One region of the Massilia hydrophila genome, then DNA from elsewhere that is predicted to be linked to it. Evidence: predicted binding sites of a transcription regulator. Region 1 holds the regulator's gene; each other region holds the start of a gene.
The links. Region 1 encodes sigma-54, which starts transcription at its own class of promoters, with help from an activator protein. Its sites were predicted from a motif close to TGGCANGNAANCTGCTTT; they were not measured.
Positions count from the first base shown of each region.

Region 1 (4,565 bases):
GCTGCGCGTGCGCACCGAGGCCCTGACCGTCCTGCCCGACGAGGAAATCCTCAGGACCCGGCTTCCGATCGAGATGCAGCTAGGCGCCGCCACCGTGCACGGCACCGGTATGGAGGCCAACAACGCAACCCAGAAGCTGCACCTGGCCAGCCGTGGCCAGATCGTCTATCCGCCCCGCGCGCGCTAGCAGCACTGCGCGGTTAACCCAGGACCAGCAACATGAAAAAACTCTTCGTCGCCGTCTTCCTCGGCCTGGCCGCCTTCGGCGCCTCGGCCGAGCGCGCGGATTCGCTCAAGCAGGCCGTGATCACCTTCGACACGCTCGACGTGGACGAGGTCACCCAGACCCGCATCCTCACCGGCAACGTGGTGATCACGCGCGGCACCCTGGTGCTCAAGTCGGACCGCGCATTGATGAAGGAAACGCCGGAAGGCTACATGAGCGTGACCCTCACCGCCAACAACGGCAAGACCGCCACCTTCCGCCAGAAGCGCGACGGCGGTCCCGACCTGTGGGTCGAAGGCCAGGCCCAGCGCATCGAATACGATGACCGCGCCGAACTGGTGAAGCTGTTCGCGAATGCCGAAGTGCGCGAACTGGAGAACGGCCGCATGAGCAACGAGATCCGCGGCCCCTTCATTTCCTACGACAACCGCAAGCAGGTGGCGCAGGTGCGCAACGACGTCAGCGGCGCCAGCAAGGTCGGCGGCGGACGCGGCACCCTGATCATCGCGCCGCGCCGCAACCCGGCCGCGGCACCTGCCGAGGGTGCCAAGCAATGACGGCAGCATCCGCGGCTTGCAGCACGCTGATCGTCAAGGGCCTGCAGAAGAGTTATGGCAAGCGCCTGGTGGTGCGCGACGTCTCGCTGCAGGTCGACTGCGGCGAGGTGGTCGGCCTGCTCGGTCCGAACGGCGCCGGCAAGACCACGTCCTTCTACATGATCGTCGGCCTGGTGCCGTCGGATGCCGGCACCATCGACATCAACGGTACCGACATTTCCAGCCTGCCGATCCACCGGCGCGCGGTGCTGGGCCTGTCCTACCTGCCGCAGGAAGCCTCGGTGTTCCGCAAGCTCACGGTCGAGGACAACATCCGCGCCGTGCTCGAGCTGCAGCACGACGCCAACGGCAAGGCGCTGTCGAAGAACGAGATCAACGAACGGCTCGACACCCTGCTGGCCGAACTGCAGATCGAGAAGCTGCGCGAGAACCCGGCGCTGTCGCTGTCCGGTGGCGAGCGGCGCCGCGTGGAGATCGCGCGCGCCCTGGCCACCAACCCGCGCTTCGTGCTGCTGGACGAACCCTTCGCCGGGGTCGACCCGATCGCCGTGATCGAGATCCAGCGCATCGTGCGCTTCCTGAAGGAGCGCAACATCGGGGTCCTGATCACCGACCACAACGTGCGCGAGACGCTCGGCATCTGCGACCGCGCCTACATCATCAACCAGGGCGCGGTGCTGGCCTCGGGCCGCCCTGACGACATCATCGCCGACGAATCGGTGCGCCGCGTCTACCTGGGCGAGCACTTCCGCATGTAGCCACGAACGCCTCCTGCATGAAACAGTCCCTCCAGCTTCGCACCTCGCAGCACCTGGCGCTCACGCCGCAACTGCAGCAGTCGATCCGGCTGCTGCAACTGTCCACGCTCGAACTGCACCAGGAGATCGAGCAGATCCTGCATGACAATCCCTTGCTGGAGCGGCTCGACGATCCGCTCGACCGCTCGGTGCGGCTGCTGGCCGACGGCGCCATCAACAGCGCGCCGGCCAGCGGCGAGGCGCCGCAGCCGGGCCAGGAAGCGCTTGATGCCGGCGCGCCGAAGGAAGGCGAGGGGTTCGAGGACGGCGCCGCCGATGGCGAGCGCGACGACGGCAGGGAGGGCGAGAGCGACTGGGGCGGCGAAGGCGGCGGCGCACGCAGCGGCGACGACGAGGACGGCCGCCCGCAGCTGGAAGCCGAGGGCATTTCGCTGCGCCAGCACCTGGCCGAGCAGATCCGCCTGACCGGCTGCAGCCTGCGCGACCGCGCGCTGGCCGAGCTGGTGATCGACGCGCTCGACGACAACGGCTACCTGGAAGAGCCGCTCGACGAGATCCATGCGCGCCTGCCGGCCGAGCTCGAGATCGAGATGGACGAGCTGCGCTGCGCGCTGGCGCTGGTGCAGAGCCTGGACCCGGTGGGCGTGGGCGCGCGCAGCGCGGCCGAATGCCTGGCGCTGCAGCTGCGCCGCATGCCGGGCGTGCCGCTGGTGACGCGGCGCCTGGCGCTGACCATCGTCGAAGGCTACCTGAGCTGGTTCGCCCAGCGCGAATACACCAAGCTGAAAAAGGCGCTCGACTGCGACGACGAAGACCTGCGCGAAGTGCAGGCCGTGGTCCGCCAGTGCAACCCGCACCCGGGCGCGGCCTTCGCCTCGAGCGTGTCGGACTTCGTGGTGCCTGACGTGATCGTGCGCCGCGCCAAGAGCGGCTGGGCGGTGTCGCTCAACCCGGACGTGATGCCCAAGCTGCGCGTGAACAACCTGTACGCCAGCCTGCTCAAGCAGGGCAAGAGCGAAAGCCAGATGGGCGCGCAGCTGCAGGAAGCGAAGTGGCTGATCAAGAACATGCGCCAGCGCTTCGACACGATCCTGCGGGTTGCCGAGGCGATCGTCGAGCGCCAGCGCAACTTTTTCAGCCACGGCGCGGTTGCCATGCGCCCTCTTGTTTTGCGTGAGATAGCTGATACACTAGGCCTACACGAGAGCACGATCTCGCGTGTAACCACGCAGAAATACATGCTGACCCCGCACGGCATGTTCGAGCTGAAGTACTTCTTCGGAAGCCACGTCGCCACCGAAGCGGGGGGAGAAGCCTCCTCGACGGCGATCCGCGCACTCATTGCGCAATTGACAGGAGCAGAAGACCCTAGGAATCCTCTTTCCGACAGCAAGATCGCGGAGATGCTCGGGGAACAAGGTATGGTCATTGCGCGCAGGACGGTCGCCAAATACCGTGAAGCGCTCAAGATTCCGCCCGTCAGCCTCCGCAAATCCCTGTAAAGCACCTGCCCACTCCCACCTTGTGGCGCGGGCGGGGCACCTTTCCAAAGGAGTGTGTATGAACCTCACAATCAGCGGCCACCATCTCGAAGTCACCCCCGCCATCCGTGAATACGTTCAGAATAAGCTCGAGCGCATCACCCGCCATTTCGATCACGTGATCGACACCCACGTGTTCCTCGCCATCGATAATCTCACTGAAAAAGAAAAAAGGCAGAAAGCCGAGATCAACCTCCAGGTGTCGGGCAAGATTTTGCATGTGGCCAGCGCCGCGCAAGACCTGTATGCGGCGATCGATACGCTGATGGACAGGCTGGACCGACAGGTTCTGAAACACAAATCCATGTTGCAAGACCATAGCCACGTGGCGCACAAGCGCCTTCCGGACAACGGAGAAGCTGCCGCCGCGTAAAGACGGGCCGTAGCCACCAATCGCAAGGGCGTCGGAGGGACGCCCTTTTTGCTTTCCGCAAATCATCAGTTGTTACTTTTCAGTGCTTCGGTTTGGCGCTGTACTTCTGTAGAATACATGTCTTTTCGACCACAGAAGCCCATCATGACCGACACCGTCCTGACCCGCGTCGCCAACCGCACCGGCGTCATTACGCTGGACCGCCCGAAAGCCCTGAACTCGCTCTCGCTCGACATGGTGCGCGCCCTGAGCGCCATCCTGCTGCAATGGAAGGAAGATGCCGGCGTCGAGGCGGTCGTGATCACCAGCAGCAGCGAGAAGGCCTTGTGCGCTGGCGGCGACATCCGCTTCTTCCACGAAATGGGGCGCGTCACGCCGATGGGCGGCAGCGCGCTGCTGGAAGATTTCTTCACCGAGGAATACGCGCTGAACCACCTGATCCACTTCTATCCGAAGCCGTACATCGCGGTGATGGATGGCGTGGTGATGGGCGGCGGCATGGGCATCGCCCAGGGCGGCCCGGATTGCGGGCTGCGCATCGTTACCGAACGCACGAAAATGGCCATGCCCGAGGTGAACATCGGCCTGTTCCCGGACGTGGGCGGGAGCCACTTCCTGTCGCATGCGCCGGGCCAGCTCGGCCAGTACCTGGGCTTGAGCGGGCTGACCATCGGCGCCGCCGATGCGCTCTACGTGGGCCTGGCGGACGTGTTCGTGCCGGGCGCCGAGCTGGGCGCGCTGATGGCGCTGGTGGAAGTGACACCGGGCGCGCAGCTGCCGCAGGCGATCCGCGACTTCGCGGCGCCGTTCGCCGCCCAGGCGGGTACGAGCGAGCTGCAGGCCCAGCGCGGCGTGGTCGACGCGCACTTCGGCGCGGCCTCGGTGGGCGCGATCATGGCCTCGCTGGCGCGCGACGAGAACCCGTTCGCGCAGAAGGCGCTCAAGGCCATGCGCCAGCGCTCGCCCCTGATGATGTGCGTGACCCACGAACTGCTGCAGCGCGGCGCCGCGCTCGGCGTGGCGGACTGCCTGCGCATGGAACGCAACCTGGTGCGCCGCAATTTCGAGCATGGCGAAGTGCTGGAAGGCGTGCGCGCGCTGGTGATCGAC
Region 1 is NZ_JAHYBX010000002.1:501,772-506,336, forward strand. It holds gene lptC (LPS export ABC transporter periplasmic protein LptC) at 1-187, shown strand, start outside; gene lptA (lipopolysaccharide transport periplasmic protein LptA) at 220-783, shown strand; gene lptB (LPS export ABC transporter ATP-binding protein) at 780-1,541, shown strand; gene LE190_RS09430 (RNA polymerase factor sigma-54) at 1,559-3,043, shown strand; gene hpf (ribosome hibernation-promoting factor, HPF/YfiA family) at 3,102-3,455, shown strand; gene LE190_RS09440 (enoyl-CoA hydratase/isomerase family protein) at 3,600-4,565, shown strand, end outside.

Region 2 (4,565 bases), on a different contig from region 1:
CTTCCGCGACCGCTGGCTGCTCTACGTGGCCGCCCTGTTCCACGACATCGCCAAGGGCCGCGGCGGCGACCATTCCGAACTCGGCAAGCACGATGCGGCCGACTTCTGCCGCAATCATGGCTTGTCCGCCGAGGACACCGAACTGGTGGTGTTCCTGGTCGAACAGCACCTGAGCATGTCGACGGTGGCGCAGAAGCAGGACCTGTCCGACCCGGACGTGATCCAGGCCTTCGCCAGCCTGGTCAAGGACGAGCGCCACCTGAGCGCCCTCTACCTGCTCACCGTGGCCGACATCCGCGGCACCAGCCCCAAGGTGTGGAACGCCTGGAAGGCCAAGCTGCTGGAAGACCTGTACCGGATCACGCTGCGCGTGCTGGGCGGCGAACCGCACAGCGCCGACCGCGAACTGCGCGCGCGCCAGCGCGAGGCGCTGGCCACCCTGCGCCTGTACGGCCTGCCGGCCGACGCCCACGAAGCCCTGTGGCAGCAGCTCGACGTCGCCTACTTCCTGCGCCACGACGCCTCCGACATCGCCTGGCAGACGCGCGCCCTGCACGGCAAGGCCGACAGCCCGCGCCCGGTGGTCAAGGCGCGCCTGGCACCGATCGGCGAAGGCCTGCAGGTGGCGGTGTACGTGCGCGACCAGCCCGACCTGTTCGCGCGCATCTGCAGCTACTTCGAGCGCAAGAATTTCAGCATCCTGGATGCCAAGATCCATACCACGCGCCACGGCTACGCACTCGACTCCTTCCTCGTCACCGAGGCCAGTTTCGCCGGCAGCTACCGCGACATCATCAGCCTGATCGAACACGAACTGTGCGCGCTGCTGGAATCCAGCGAGACGCTGCCGCCACCCACCCGGGCCCGCCTGTCGCGCCTGTCGCGCACCTTCCCGGTCACGCCCACGGTGGACCTGCGCCCGGACGAGCGCGGCCAGTTCCACGTGCTGTCGGTGGCGGCCAACGACCGTCCCGGCCTGCTGTACGCGATCGCCAGCGTTCTGGCGCGCTACCGGGTGAACGTGCACACCGCCAAGATCATGACGCTGGGCGAGCGCGTCGAGGACGTGTTCCTGGTCGACGGCGCCACCCTGAACAACCCGCGCACCCAGGTCCAGCTCGAGACCGAGCTGCTGGATGCGCTCAAGATCTCACCTACTTTCTGAATTGCCGATGACCGAACCTGTCCGCCTCTCCAAACGCATGTCCGAACTCGGGCTGTCCTCGCGCCGCGAAGCCGATGACTGGATCGCCAAAGGCTGGGTCCGGGTAGATGGCAAGGTGGTCTCCGAACTCGGCAGCAAGGTGCTGCCGCACCAGAAGATCACGGTCGAGCGCCAGGCGGCTGCCGAGCAGTCCAAGCGCGTCACGGTGCTGGTCAACAAGCCGGTCGGCTACGTCAGCGGCCAGGCCGAGGATGGCTACAAGCCGGCCGTGACCCTGGTCAAGCCGGAAAACCGCTGGGCGGACGACCCGTCTCCCGAACAGTTCCACCCGACCCAGCTGCGCAGCCTGGTGCCGGCCGGCCGCCTCGACATCGACTCGGTGGGCCTGCTGGTACTGACCCAGGACGGACGCATCGCCAAGCAGCTGATCGGCGAGAACTCGTCGATCGACAAGGAATACCTGGTGCGGGTGCAGTACACCAGGCCGGGCAGCCTGCCCGAGGCCGACCTGAGAAAGCTCAACCACGGCTTGTGGATGGATGGCAAGCCCCTGTTGCCGGCCAAGGTGCGCTGGCAGAATGACGACCAGCTCAGCTTTACGCTGCGCGAAGGCCGCAAGCGCCAGATCCGCCGGATGTGCGAAATGGTGGGACTGAAAGTCATCGGCCTGAAACGGGTACGGATCGGGCGCGTCAAGCTGGGTGACCTTCCGCCGGGGCAGTGGCGCTACTTGCTTCCCGACGAGCAGTTTTAAGGCCCGCTCTTGCGCGCCTGTTGCTCGGAACAGAAGGCCGGATACGGTAATTGCAGCGCCGTCGCGCATGATTGCAATCCTGAAACCAACAATAATACAGCGAGATAGCTTGTCAGTTTTCTTTACACATTCTCGGTCGCGCCAGCGTTGATTCCTACAGACCTTTGATTTCGCTCAAAGTATTTACGCTGGCCCGGAACTTGCTCACTCTCCTGATGCACTACGCATACGTGCCATCCATATCGAAGTGACTGTTCGGAGAGAAATATGAAAGCAACTATCCTGAAAGTGGCTGCAACTGCAGCCTTGTTGGGAGCGGCCCTGCCTGCGTCGGCGGAACTCATCCGTGTGACGGGAACCAACCAGACCGGCACCGGCCTTGGCAACGTGAGCACCGTGGTCACCATCCAAGATAACCGCGCCAACAACCCCCAGTCGGGCTGCGTGTATTACACTGCCGGCGCTCCTGGCACCCCCGCAGAAACCTGCCCAGCCGAGTCCGGCCTTGCGGGCGGCGACAACACCGCCGGCAACGCGGGCAACAATGCTTGGCGCCTGAGCGACATCGAAGGGCTGACCAGCGCCGGGGAACTTGGCCTGGTCGTCAACCTCAACGAAGGTCCGAGCGGCGACGCCACCTTGACCGACATCTACTTCAGCCTGCTAAACACGGGCACCAACGAGCGGCTGTACTTCTTCTATGAAGGCGACCCTGTCCTTCTCACCAACGACAACGGCGTGGGCAACTCGGGAATCCACCGCTTCATCCTCGATGATGCTCAGGCTGCCATCGCGGCAGCGCATTGCACCACCCTGGCTGACTGCGTGTTGGATGGCGGCATGCAATTTGCTGCCGGCAGCACCGAGGCTGGCGGGGAAACCATGTACGTGGGCGCCTTCGACCGCGATGGCGATGGTGGTCCTGGCGGCAATCCGGTACCGGAACCTGGCATCCTGGCCCTGATGGGCGCGGGCCTGGCCGGCATGCTGGCACGCCGCCGCCGTCGCGCATAAACCCGGCGCTGCGACAACAGGGGCAGGCATCCCGCTCACACGGGATCCTGCCCTTTTACCATTAGCGCACGGTCACACTGATGGTCTGGGTCGCCGTGTTGCCGGCTGCATCGCGCGCGCTGAAGCGGATGCTGTGCGTGCCCTTGCTGATCTTCCTGGTGTTCCAGCTATAGGCAAGCGAACCGCCCTTGCCGCTGGCCTTGGTCACGCCATCGATCGCCAGGCTGGTGCTGATGCCTGCCGCGCCCGCGTTGTCCGACGCGCTCGCGCTCACCGACACGGTGCCGCTGACGCTGCCGCCGCCGACCGGATTGCTGATCTTGACAGCCGGGGCGGTCGTATCGCTGGCCACCGAAACCGTGCTGTTGGCCACGTTCACCGAGACCGCCGTGGAGCTGCGGCTATTGCCGGCAGCGTCATAGGCCACCGCCACCAGGCTGTTCATGCCATTCGCCACCCCGGCCGAATTCCAGCTGAAGCTGTACGGCGCGACGTTGTCGGTGCTGACCACGGTGCCGTTGACCTTGAGGTCGACGCGCGCCACGCCCACGTTGTCGCTGGCGTTGACGTTGACCGGCACCAGGCCCGATACCGAACTGCTTGCCAGCGGCGCGGCAATCGACACGCTCGGCACCGTGGTATCGGCCACGGCCGCATAGGCGCGCGCCGCGCTCACGGCAGCGGAAGCATTCACGCGGCCGTAGCCGAACACCTTGTCGCGGCCCGCGGTACCAAGGTCGACCGAGGTCGAGAACAGCAGCGATTCGATGCGCGTCGAATCCAGGTCCGGACGGGCGGCCATCATCAGGGCAGCGACGCCGGCGCCGACCGGGCTGGCGAAGGACGTGCCGTTCCAGGCCGAGTAGCCGAGCGAACTGGTGGTGCTCCAGATGCCCGAACCCGGCGCCGCCAGCGACACGAAGCTGCCCCAGCTCGAGAAGCTGGACTTCTTGTCGTAGCTGTCGGTGGACGACACGATGATGAAGGCGTCATCCGGCGTCACGTTCTCGTCGATGTTGTTGTTGCCGGCCGAGATGAACACCAGGCCGCCCTTGCTCTTCATGTAGCGCGACGCGCTCTTCACTGCCGAGCTGCCGGCGATGCCGACGAAGCTGACGTTGGCGATGCGGGCGCCATGGTCGGCCGCGTAGGTGATGCCGGTGGCGATGGTGCTGAACGAGGCCCTGCAGCTGCCGGTCGAGTCCTTGTAGGCGATGCGAATCGGCATGATCTTGGCCGCGCCGGCCACGCCGGCCACGCCCAGGGCGTTATTCGTGCTGGCGGCAGCAGCGCCCGCCACTGCCGTGCCATGGCCGCACAGGTCGCTGACGTCGGTGTTGTTGTTATAGGCGTTGTAGCCGGGGACCATGCGGTCCTTCAGGTCGGGGTGGGCCACGTTCACGCCGGTGTCGAGCACGGCGATGGTCACGCCCGCGCCCTGGCCGCTGTCCCAGGCGGCCGGGGCGCCGATCTTGTTCAGGTGCCAGGCGCTGCCGATATAGGGGTCATTGACCGCGAGCGCCACCGTCACCTCGCGGTCGAGTTCCGCGAACTTGAATTCCGGGCGGCGCGACAGCTTGGCGACCGCCGCTTCTTCCGACAGGCCCGGCGGCAGCTGCACCACGTGCAGGC
Region 2 is NZ_JAHYBX010000001.1:1,278,161-1,282,725, reverse strand. It holds gene LE190_RS05875 ([protein-PII] uridylyltransferase) at 1-1,165, shown strand, start outside; gene LE190_RS05870 (pseudouridine synthase) at 1,173-1,919, shown strand; gene LE190_RS05865 (PEP-CTERM sorting domain-containing protein) at 2,187-2,933, shown strand; gene LE190_RS05860 (S8 family serine peptidase) at 2,995-4,565, opposite strand, start outside.
Region 2: a site for sigma-54 is predicted at 2,109-2,126, ahead of LE190_RS05865 (PEP-CTERM sorting domain-containing protein). Genes of this name have one in related genera too.

Region 3 (4,565 bases), on a different contig from region 1:
GGTGGCGGCCAGCCTGGGCCTCGGTGTCATCTCACGCCATGCACTGGGCGAGCACCCGGAAGACGAGCACTTGGCCGTGCTCCCGGTCGCAGGGTTCCCGGTGCAGTCGAACTGGTGGACCCTGTACCGGAAAGGGAAGAAACTGTCGCCGGTCGCAACGGCCTTCCTGCAGCATCTCGAGCGTACCGGCGAACGGGCTGTCACAAGTGATACGCCGACTCCCCGTGGCTGGTGATGTCCAGCCCCTCGCGCTCCTGGTCCGCCGGCACGCGCAGGCCCACCAGCACATCCACCAGCTTGAAGGCGGCGAAGGCGACCACTGCCGACCACACGATGGTGATGCCCACCGCTTCGGCCTGCACCAGTAATTGTCCCGCGATCGAATAGTCCGGCGAAGCCTTGTTGGCGACGTAGTCCCACACGCCCTGCCCGCCCAGGGAGGGTGCGGCGAACACGCCGGTCAGCAGCGCGCCCAGGATGCCGCCCACGCCGTGCACGCCGAACACGTCGAGCGAGTCGTCGGCGCCCAGCAGGCGCTTCAGGCCGGTCACGCCCCACAGGCACACTACGCCCGCCAGCAGCCCCATCACCAGCGCACCCATCGGGCCGACAAAGCCTGCGCCCGGGGTGATCGCCACCAGGCCCGAGACCGCGCCCGACACCGCGCCCAGCAGCGAGGGCTGGCGCTTGAAAGCCCACTCGCCGAACATCCAGGCCACGGCCGCGGCCGCGGTGGCCAGCAGGGTGTTGATGAAGGCCAGCGCGGCCACGTCGCCCGCTTCCAGCGCCGAGCCGGCATTAAAGCCGAACCAGCCCACCCACAGCAGCGAGGCGCCGATCATGGTCATGGTCAGCGAGTGCGGGGCCATCGCCTCGCGGCCCAGGCCGATGCGCTTGCCGATCACATAGGCGCCGACCAGGCCGGCCACCGCCGCGTTGATGTGGACCACGGTGCCGCCCGCGAAGTCGAGGGCGCCGTGCTGCCACAGGAAGCCCGCGTTCCCGGTGACGGTGGCCAGCGTGGCGGCGTCCGAAATGGCATCCGGACCGGCCCAGAACCAGACCATGTGGGCCACCGGCAGGTAACCGAAGGTGAACCACAGCACCATGAACAGCAGTACCGCGCCGAAGCGCACGCGCTCGGCGAAAGCACCCACGATCAGGCCGCAGGTGATGGCGGCGAAAGTCCCCTGGAAGGCAACAAAGATGAACTCGGGGATCATGGTCTCCTTGCTGAAGGTGGCGGCCTGGCTGAAGCTGCCGGTGCTGGCGTCGAAGATGCCGCTCAGGAAGGCACGGTCGAAGCCGCCGATGAAGGCGTTGTTCTCGGTGAAGGCCAGCGAGTAGCCGTACAGGCACCACAGCACGATGATCAGGCAGAACACCATGAACACCTGCATCAGCACCGACAGCATGTTCTTGGCGCGCACCAGGCCGCCGTAGAACAGGGCCAGGCCGGGAATCGACATCATGATGACCAGCAGCGTGGCCACGAACATCCAGGCGGTGTCGCCCTTGTTGATGGTGGGCGCGGCCAGGGCCGGCAGCGCCAGGCCGGCGGCGGCCAGGCCGCCCAGGATCTTGCCAATGGTGAGCTTCATCGCATTCCCCTTACAGTGCGTCGTTGCCGGTCTCGCCGGTACGGATACGGATGACCTGGTTGAGGTCGGCCACGAAGATCTTGCCGTCGCCGATCTTGCCGGTGCGGGCCGCGCCCGAGATAGCGTCGATGACCTGGTCGACCACGGCATCGTCCACCGCGGCCTCGATCTTGATCTTCGGAAGAAAATCGACCACGTACTCGGCGCCTCGGTAGAGTTCGGTGTGGCCCTTCTGGCGGCCAAAGCCTTTTACTTCGGTCACGGTCATGCCCTGCACACTGATCTCGGACAGCGCTTCGCGCACCTCGTCGAGCTTGAAGGGTTTGATGATGGCGGTAATCATTTTCATGTCTTGCCTCTTTATTTGCTTCTAGAAAATCTTCGACAGGCTCAGGACCGCGCCCGACTTGCCGAGGTTCTTGCCCTGCGGACTCAGGTAGGCCTCGGTATTCGCCTTGACCCAGGCCAGCGAGAGGGTCGCCCCGCCGATCTCCTTGCTCAGGCCGACCTTGTAATCGGCATACGAGTAGGCGCTGTTGTGGGCGACCCTTTGGTGCCCGGCATGCAGGTTCAGCACGAAGCCGTTGCCGACATCGAGGTCGGCGCCGACGTCCACATAGCCGCTGCCCTTGCTGTCGGCGGTGCCGAACAGGTTGGTGGTCGCATGCGAGTACTTGACGTAGGCCGGCCCGAAGCCCAGGCGCGCATACAGCTCGAAGGTGTTGGCGCGCGGCTGCAGGCCGTTCGACGGATACCAGTAGTACAGGCCGCCGATGTCGTAGGTGGCGGACTCGCCCAGGCTGCCGCGCTTGCCTGCGTACAGGTCCCATTCGATGTTGCCGTCGCCGCCGAGATCCTTGGTCCATTTGATGGTGGACAGCCAGGTGCCCACGTACAGGCCGGTCGGGCCGTGCACGTAGTCGGCGCCGCCCTGCAGCGCCGGGTCGAACCGGGTTTGCGACAGGCCGCGGTAACGGTAGTCGCTGGTGATGGCGGCGTTGTAGCTGACTGCGTGCTCCGGTGCGCCTGCCGGTGCGGACTCCTGTGCGAACGCTGGCGCTCCCGACAGGGCCAGCACGGCCCAGATTGCTGCACTTGTGTTGCACTTCATGACATTCCCCTTATATTCAACAGCCCTGCCGTGACGGGGGGCGTTGCGGTTTACAATCCTGTTTGCTACACGCCTGACAACTCTTTAGCAGGATGCGTGCCAGCCGAAAAACCGCAATGCGGCGCTTGTTTTCTCAGCCATCCGCCCCATTTGCGATTCGAACAACCCGGGCAACCCCTGCGCCGGCCATCCGGCAACGAACGGCGCACCAAAGCGGAAGCCGACGCACCATGGCGGTGCATCGTTTCGCAAAACTAGGAAATGGATATGAATACTTTCTTCAACGACTTGCAGGGCAAGATCAACCAGGCGCTGGAGAGTTCGCCGGCCAAGGACATCGAGCGCAACGTCAAGGCCATCATGACCCAGGGCTTCTCGAAGCTCGATCTCGTCACCCGCGAAGAGTTCGACATCCAGGCCCAGGTGCTGGCCAAGACCCGCGCCAAGCTGGAAGCGCTGGAACTGCGCGTGGTGGAGCTGGAAGCGCGCCTGTCCGGCCAGCCTGGCGGATCGGGCACCGCCACTCCTGCGGCCTCGGCTGCGGCGTCCGGCCCGCTGGACGGCGCCACCGACCCGGCCGCGCCGCACATCATCATCGACAAGTCTTGACTGCCTGACATGCAGGCAAGCGACCTGGCCCACGGGCTGCTCGCACCGCAGGAAGTCTCGCTCGACGTCCTGCGCGAAAAATACGCCAGGGGCGATGAGAGCGGCATCGGCGATGTGCGCCGGCGCGTGGCGCGCGCCCTCGCTGCAGTCGCCTATCCTGACGAAGCGGACGAACCCGACGCCCGGCGCGCGGAACTGGAAGCACGCTTCCTCTGGGCGCAGGAACAAGGCTTCGTTCCGGCCGGACGCATCAACTCGGCAGCCGGCCTGGACTCGCAAGCTACCCTCATCAACTGCTTCGTCCAGCCGGTAGGCGACTCCATCTCCGGCAGCGAGGACGGCCTGCCCGGCATCTACACCGCCCTGGCCGAAGCGGCCGAGACCATGCGCCGGGGCGGCGGTGTCGGCTACGACTTCAGTGCCATCCGCCCGCTGGGCAGCAAGGTCCACGGCACCCGCTCGCGCGCGTCAGGCCCGGTCTCGTACATGGAAGTGTTCGACGCCTCGTGCCGCACGGTGGAATCGGCCGGCGCCCGGCGCGGCGCCCAGATGGGCGTGCTGCGCATCGACCACCCGGACATCGAGCGCTTCATCGCCGCCAAGGACGCAGGAGGCCTGACCAACTTCAACATCTCGGTCGGGGTCACCGACGCCTTCATGCACGCGGTCGAAGCCGATGAGATGTTCGCGCTGGTGCATCGTGCCGAACCGGGCGAGGAAGACATGGCCACGGCGCGCCGCCTGGACGATGGCCGCTGGGTTTACCGCGACGTGCGCGCGCGCGCACTCTGGGACCGCATCATCGCCTCCACCTACGACCACGCCGAACCGGGCGTGCTGTTCGTGGACCGGATGAACGCCGAGAACAACCTGTGGTACGCCGAGCGCCTGCGCGCCACCAACCCCTGCGGCGAGCAGCCCCTGCCCGACTACGGCTGCTGCGACCTCGGTTCGCTCAACCTCACCGCCTTCGTGCGCGACCCGTTCGGCGCCGATCCGCAGTTCGACTTCGAACGCTTCTGCGAAGTGGCGGCGGTGGCGGTGGAAATGCTCGACCTGGTGCTGGACGCCACCGAATGGCCGCTGCCGCAGCAGGCGCTCGAGGCGCGCGCCAAGCGCCGTATCGGACTTGGCTTCCTGGGCCTGGGCAGCGCCCTGGCGATGCTGGGCCTGCGCTACGATTCCGACGCCGGCCGCGCGATGGCGGCGCGCATCGCCGAGACGCTGCGCGACGCCGCCTACGC
Region 3 is NZ_JAHYBX010000013.1:13,281-17,845, reverse strand. It holds gene LE190_RS20550 (LysR family transcriptional regulator) at 1-235, shown strand, start outside; gene amt (ammonium transporter) at 201-1,601, opposite strand; gene glnK (P-II family nitrogen regulator) at 1,612-1,950, opposite strand; gene LE190_RS20535 (TorF family putative porin) at 1,972-2,712, opposite strand; partial or broken gene LE190_RS20530 (accessory factor UbiK family protein) at 2,974-3,207, shown strand; gene LE190_RS20525 (adenosylcobalamin-dependent ribonucleoside-diphosphate reductase) at 3,331-4,565, shown strand, end outside.
Region 3: a site for sigma-54 is predicted at 2,797-2,814, ahead of LE190_RS20535 (TorF family putative porin). Genes of this name have one in related genera too.

Region 4 (4,565 bases), on a different contig from region 1:
CATCCTGGCCAGCCTGAGCGCGGAGCAGCGCACGCTGCTCGAGCCCACCATCGTGCACGACACCTACGACGAATTCTGGCGTTCGCGCGCGATCACGCCGCACATGAAGAACGTGAAGGCGGCGATGCTGACCGTGGGCGGCTGGTTCGATGCGGAAGACCCGGCCGGTCCCTTTGCGATCTACAAGGCGGTCGGCAAGCACAATCCATCCACCCCGAACGCGCTGGTGATCGGTCCCTGGGTGCACGGCGGCTGGGCGCGCAGCGATGGCGCGCGCCTGGGCCACGTGAGCTTCGATGCGAAGACGAGCGAATACTTCCGGCGCGAGATCCAGTTCCCCTTCTTCGAGCAGCACCTGAAGGGAGTGAAACCGGCGCGCCCGGTGCCCGCGGTGAGTGTCTTCGAGACCGGCACCAACGTGTGGCGCAGCTATGCGGCCTGGCCGCCGGCGCCGGCCCGTGCGCGCACCCTGTACTTCGGGCCGAACGGCACGCTGGGCTGGCAGCAGCCGGCCGCCGGCGGCGCGGGCTTCGACGAGTACGTGGCCGATCCGCGCAAGCCCGTGCCCTACATCGGCTATCCCTCGCTGGGCGTGCCGCGCGAGTACATGGTGTCGGACCAGCGCTTCGCCGCCACCCGTCCCGACGTGCTCGTGTACCAGAGCGAGGTACTGGAAGAAGACGTGACGGTGGTGGGTCCGGTGCTGCCCAGGCTGTTCGTCTCGACCACCGGCACCGATGCCGACTGGGTCGTGAAACTGATCGACGTGTATCCGAACGCCTACCCGACGCCGGCGGCCGAGCGCAAGGGCAACGACGTGGCCCCGCCCGCGCTGAACCTGGGCGGCTACCAGCAGCTGGTGCGCGGCAATCCGCTGCGCGGCAAGTTCAGGCACAGTTTCGAGAAGCCGGAAGCCTTCGTGCCGGGCAGGCAGGAAGCGCTGTCCTTCGACATCGGCGAGGTGAATCACACCTTCCGCCGCGGCCACCGCATCATGGTGCAGGTGCAGAGTTCCTGGTTCCCGCTGGTCGACCTGAACCCGCAGACCTTCACCCATATCCCGAGCGCGAAACCGGAAGACTTCAGGAAGGCCACCCAGCGCGTCTATCGCGCGCCGGGCGCGGCATCCGGCCTGCAGCTGATGGTCATGCCCGCCAACTGACGGGAGCCTTGCGGCGGCGCGCCTGCGGTCCGCTGTAGTAGCGGCCACGCTCGTACCAGGGCCGCGCGCCCGGTTGCAGGGCGGCGCGCACCGCGCGCCGGATCGTCGTCGCGTGGACCAGGTCGGCGGCAAGGCGGCGCAGGCGCGCCGCCTCCAGGTGCTGGCCGACGCCTTCCAGCACGGCCAGCATGTGGCGCACGTCGGCGGCGTAGTTGTGGATATAGGCCGCAATGCGCGGGGCGCGCGTGAAGCGCCGGCGGCGTCCGGCAAAGCCCGTGATCAAGGAGCGGCTGCTGCGGCGGATGAAGCCTTCGGCGTCCGGGACCAGGCTGTGCGCCAGCGCATGGTCGCCGGCCGCGACGATCGCGGGCAGCCCGATGGGAGCCAGCGCCATCGCCAGTTCAGGGTCGCTGCGCGCCAGGTCGGCGAACAGCGCGTGGGTGCGCCACTGTTCGCCCAGCACGCGATGGATGGCAACCACGTCATGGAACAGGCCGCGCTCGCTCTTGCAGGCCAGCAGGCGCGCCGTGTCGCGTTCGCGCTGCGCGTCCAGCGCCGCGCGGGCCGGCGGGTAGACCGCGGCCAGGTCGGCCCAGCCGCCGAGCGCGTACGACAGGCGCACGCCATGGAGTGCCGGCGACTCTTCCAGCGCGTGCGCATGGAACCATTGGTATTCGGCCAGCGCCTCGGCGTGGCGGCCTTCGTGCGCAAGGCGCCGCGCGTCGCTCAGGCGCCCCTCGGCATGGGTCGGGACAATCCGGGGCGGGCGCATGCCTCAGGCCCCGATCCAGGGCAGGCCGGCCTTGCACCAGCCGCCGACGGTCTTGCGGTGTCCCTCGGCGTCGCGGTCGCCCTCGAAACCTTCCAGGATGTCGTAGCACTCGGCAAACCCGAGCTCGGTGGCCGCGCGCGCGCCGTGGCGCGAGCGCACGCCCGAGCGGCACAGGAACAGCAGGACTTCGTCCTTGCCCGCCACCTGTTCCAGCTGGGCGCCGAAATCGGGATTCGGCGCGCCGCCAGGATAGGTAACCCATTGCACCGCCACCTGCCGGGACTCGGGCACGGCAACCCGTCCTACCCAATCGCGCTCGGCATTGGTACGCACGTCCACCAGCTTGACGCGCGGATCGTCGCACAGCAGCGCGTAGGCTTCCTCGGGGGTGACAGCGCCTGCATAGGGCTGATCGGCGGCGCGCCGGCGGGCGGCGGCAAGGATGGATTCGCTCGTACTCATGTTCTCTCGTCCGGTAAGCGGTGACAGCCAACGGGTGCTCTTGCACCAGGCTGGTTCGGCGTATGCTGCGCTGCGATGGTGCATAATAGGCTGCTGCGCACCAAACTGGTGCGCCACTGGCCAGGCGCACAAGCATGGTGAAACGGATTGTAGGACCAAACCCGGCGTTGTCCAACGACGCAATCGGCATGTGCTCATGACAGCGGGCTGGCACAGTTCATGCTTAGACTAAGGTAATTGTCGTGCAGCGGCTTCGCCAGCACGGCACCCTTTACATCAGGAGAGATACGAATGGCAAAGACGGCTGCAGACGTAATGCAATTGATCAAAGACAACGAAGTCAAATTCGTTGATTTACGCTTCGCGGACACCCGCGGCAAAGAGCAGCACGTGACCGTTCCCGTCTCGCACTTTGACGAAGACAAGTTCGAATCGGGCCATGCCTTCGACGGTTCCTCGATCGCCGGCTGGAAAGGCATCGAAGCCTCCGACATGCTGCTGCTGCCGGATCCGAACACCGCCAACCTCGACCCGTTCATGGAAGAGACGACGCTGTTCATGCAGTGCGACGTGATCGAGCCGTCGGACGGCAAGGGCTATGACCGCGACCCGCGCTCGATCGCCAAGCGCGCCGAAGCCTACCTGAAGTCGACCGGCATCGGCGACACCGCCTTCTTCGGCCCGGAACCGGAATTCTTCATCTTCGATTCGATCCGCTGGAAGATCGACATGTCGGGCTGCTTCGTCAAGATCGACTCGGATGAAGCGTCCTGGTCGACCGACAAGAAAATCGAAGGCGGCAACAGCGGCCACCGTCCGACCGTCAAGGGCGGCTACTTCCCGGTCCCGCCGGTCGACAGCTTCCAGGACATGCGCTCGGAGATGTGCCTGATCCTCGAATCGATGGGCATCCCGGTCGAAGTGCACCACCATGAAGTGGCCGGCGCCGGCCAGAACGAGATCGGCACCCGTTTCTCGACCCTGGTCGAGCGTGCCGACTGGACCCAGAACATGAAGTACGTGATCTGGAACGTCGCCCACAGCTACGGCAAGACCGCGACCTTCATGCCCAAGCCCATGAACGGCGACAACGGCTCGGGCATGCACGTGCACCAGTCGATCTGGAAGGACGGCAAGAACCTGTTCGCCGGCGACGGCTATGCGGGCCTGTCGGAAACCGCGCTGTACTACATCGGCGGCATCATCAAGCACGCCAAGGCGCTCAACGCGATCACCAACCCGGGCACCAACTCGTACAAACGCCTGGTGCCGGGCTACGAAGCCCCGGTCAAGCTGGCCTACTCGGCCAAGAACCGTTCGGCCTCGATCCGCATTCCGCATGTGGCGAACCCGAAGGGCCGCCGCATCGAGGTGCGCTTCCCGGACCCGCTGGCCAACGTCTACCTGTGCTTCGCCGCGCTGATGATGGCGGGCCTGGACGGCATCCAGAACAAGATCCACCCGGGCGAAGCCGCGACCAAGGACCTGTACCACCTGCCGCCGGAAGAAGACAAGCTGATTCCGACCGTGTGCGCCTCGCTGGAAGAAGCGCTGGAAGCCCTGAACAAGGACCGCGAGTTCCTGACCCGCGGCGGCGTGTTCAGCGACGCCATGATCGATGCCTACATCGACCTCAAGATGCAGGAAGTGCAGCGTCTGCGCATGACCCCGCACCCGGCCGAATTCGACATGTACTACTCGTCGTAATCTGGCCATAGCGGCAAGCCCGGCGTTGCAACGACGCGTCAATGGGCGCCGCACGCTGATCAAACGCGGGGAAAGCGAGGGCTTTCCCCGCGTTTTTTCATGCTTGCTGTATAGTCGGGCCCCACTACAATGGGTGCACGTTTATTGTGCAGAGTGATTTCTGATGGGAAAGACAATTAGCCCCTTCCGCCATCCCGGCTTCCTGTTGCTGGCCGGTTTCGCCAGCGTGGCCATCTGCGGCAGCGCCCAGGCCCAGGCAGCCGTCTACAAGTGCGTGGACGAGCAGGGCCGCGTCGAGTTCACCGACACGGCACGGCGCGGCTGCAAGGCGCTCGACCTGCCCGGCTATGCGCCGCCGCCGGCGCCGCGCGCCTCCGCCCCGATCCCGGCGGTGCGCCCGCCGGGCAACGGCCCGGCGCCCACCGTCACCCCGGCCAGCTTCCCGCGCGTCGACAGCGCCCA
Region 4 is NZ_JAHYBX010000007.1:154,880-159,444, reverse strand. It holds gene LE190_RS16530 (CocE/NonD family hydrolase) at 1-1,162, shown strand, start outside; gene LE190_RS16525 (hypothetical protein) at 1,146-1,934, opposite strand; gene LE190_RS16520 (rhodanese-like domain-containing protein) at 1,938-2,396, opposite strand; gene glnA (type I glutamate--ammonia ligase) at 2,688-4,103, shown strand; gene LE190_RS16510 (DUF4124 domain-containing protein) at 4,267-4,565, shown strand, end outside.
Region 4: a site for sigma-54 is predicted at 2,605-2,622, ahead of glnA (type I glutamate--ammonia ligase). Genes of this name have one in related genera too.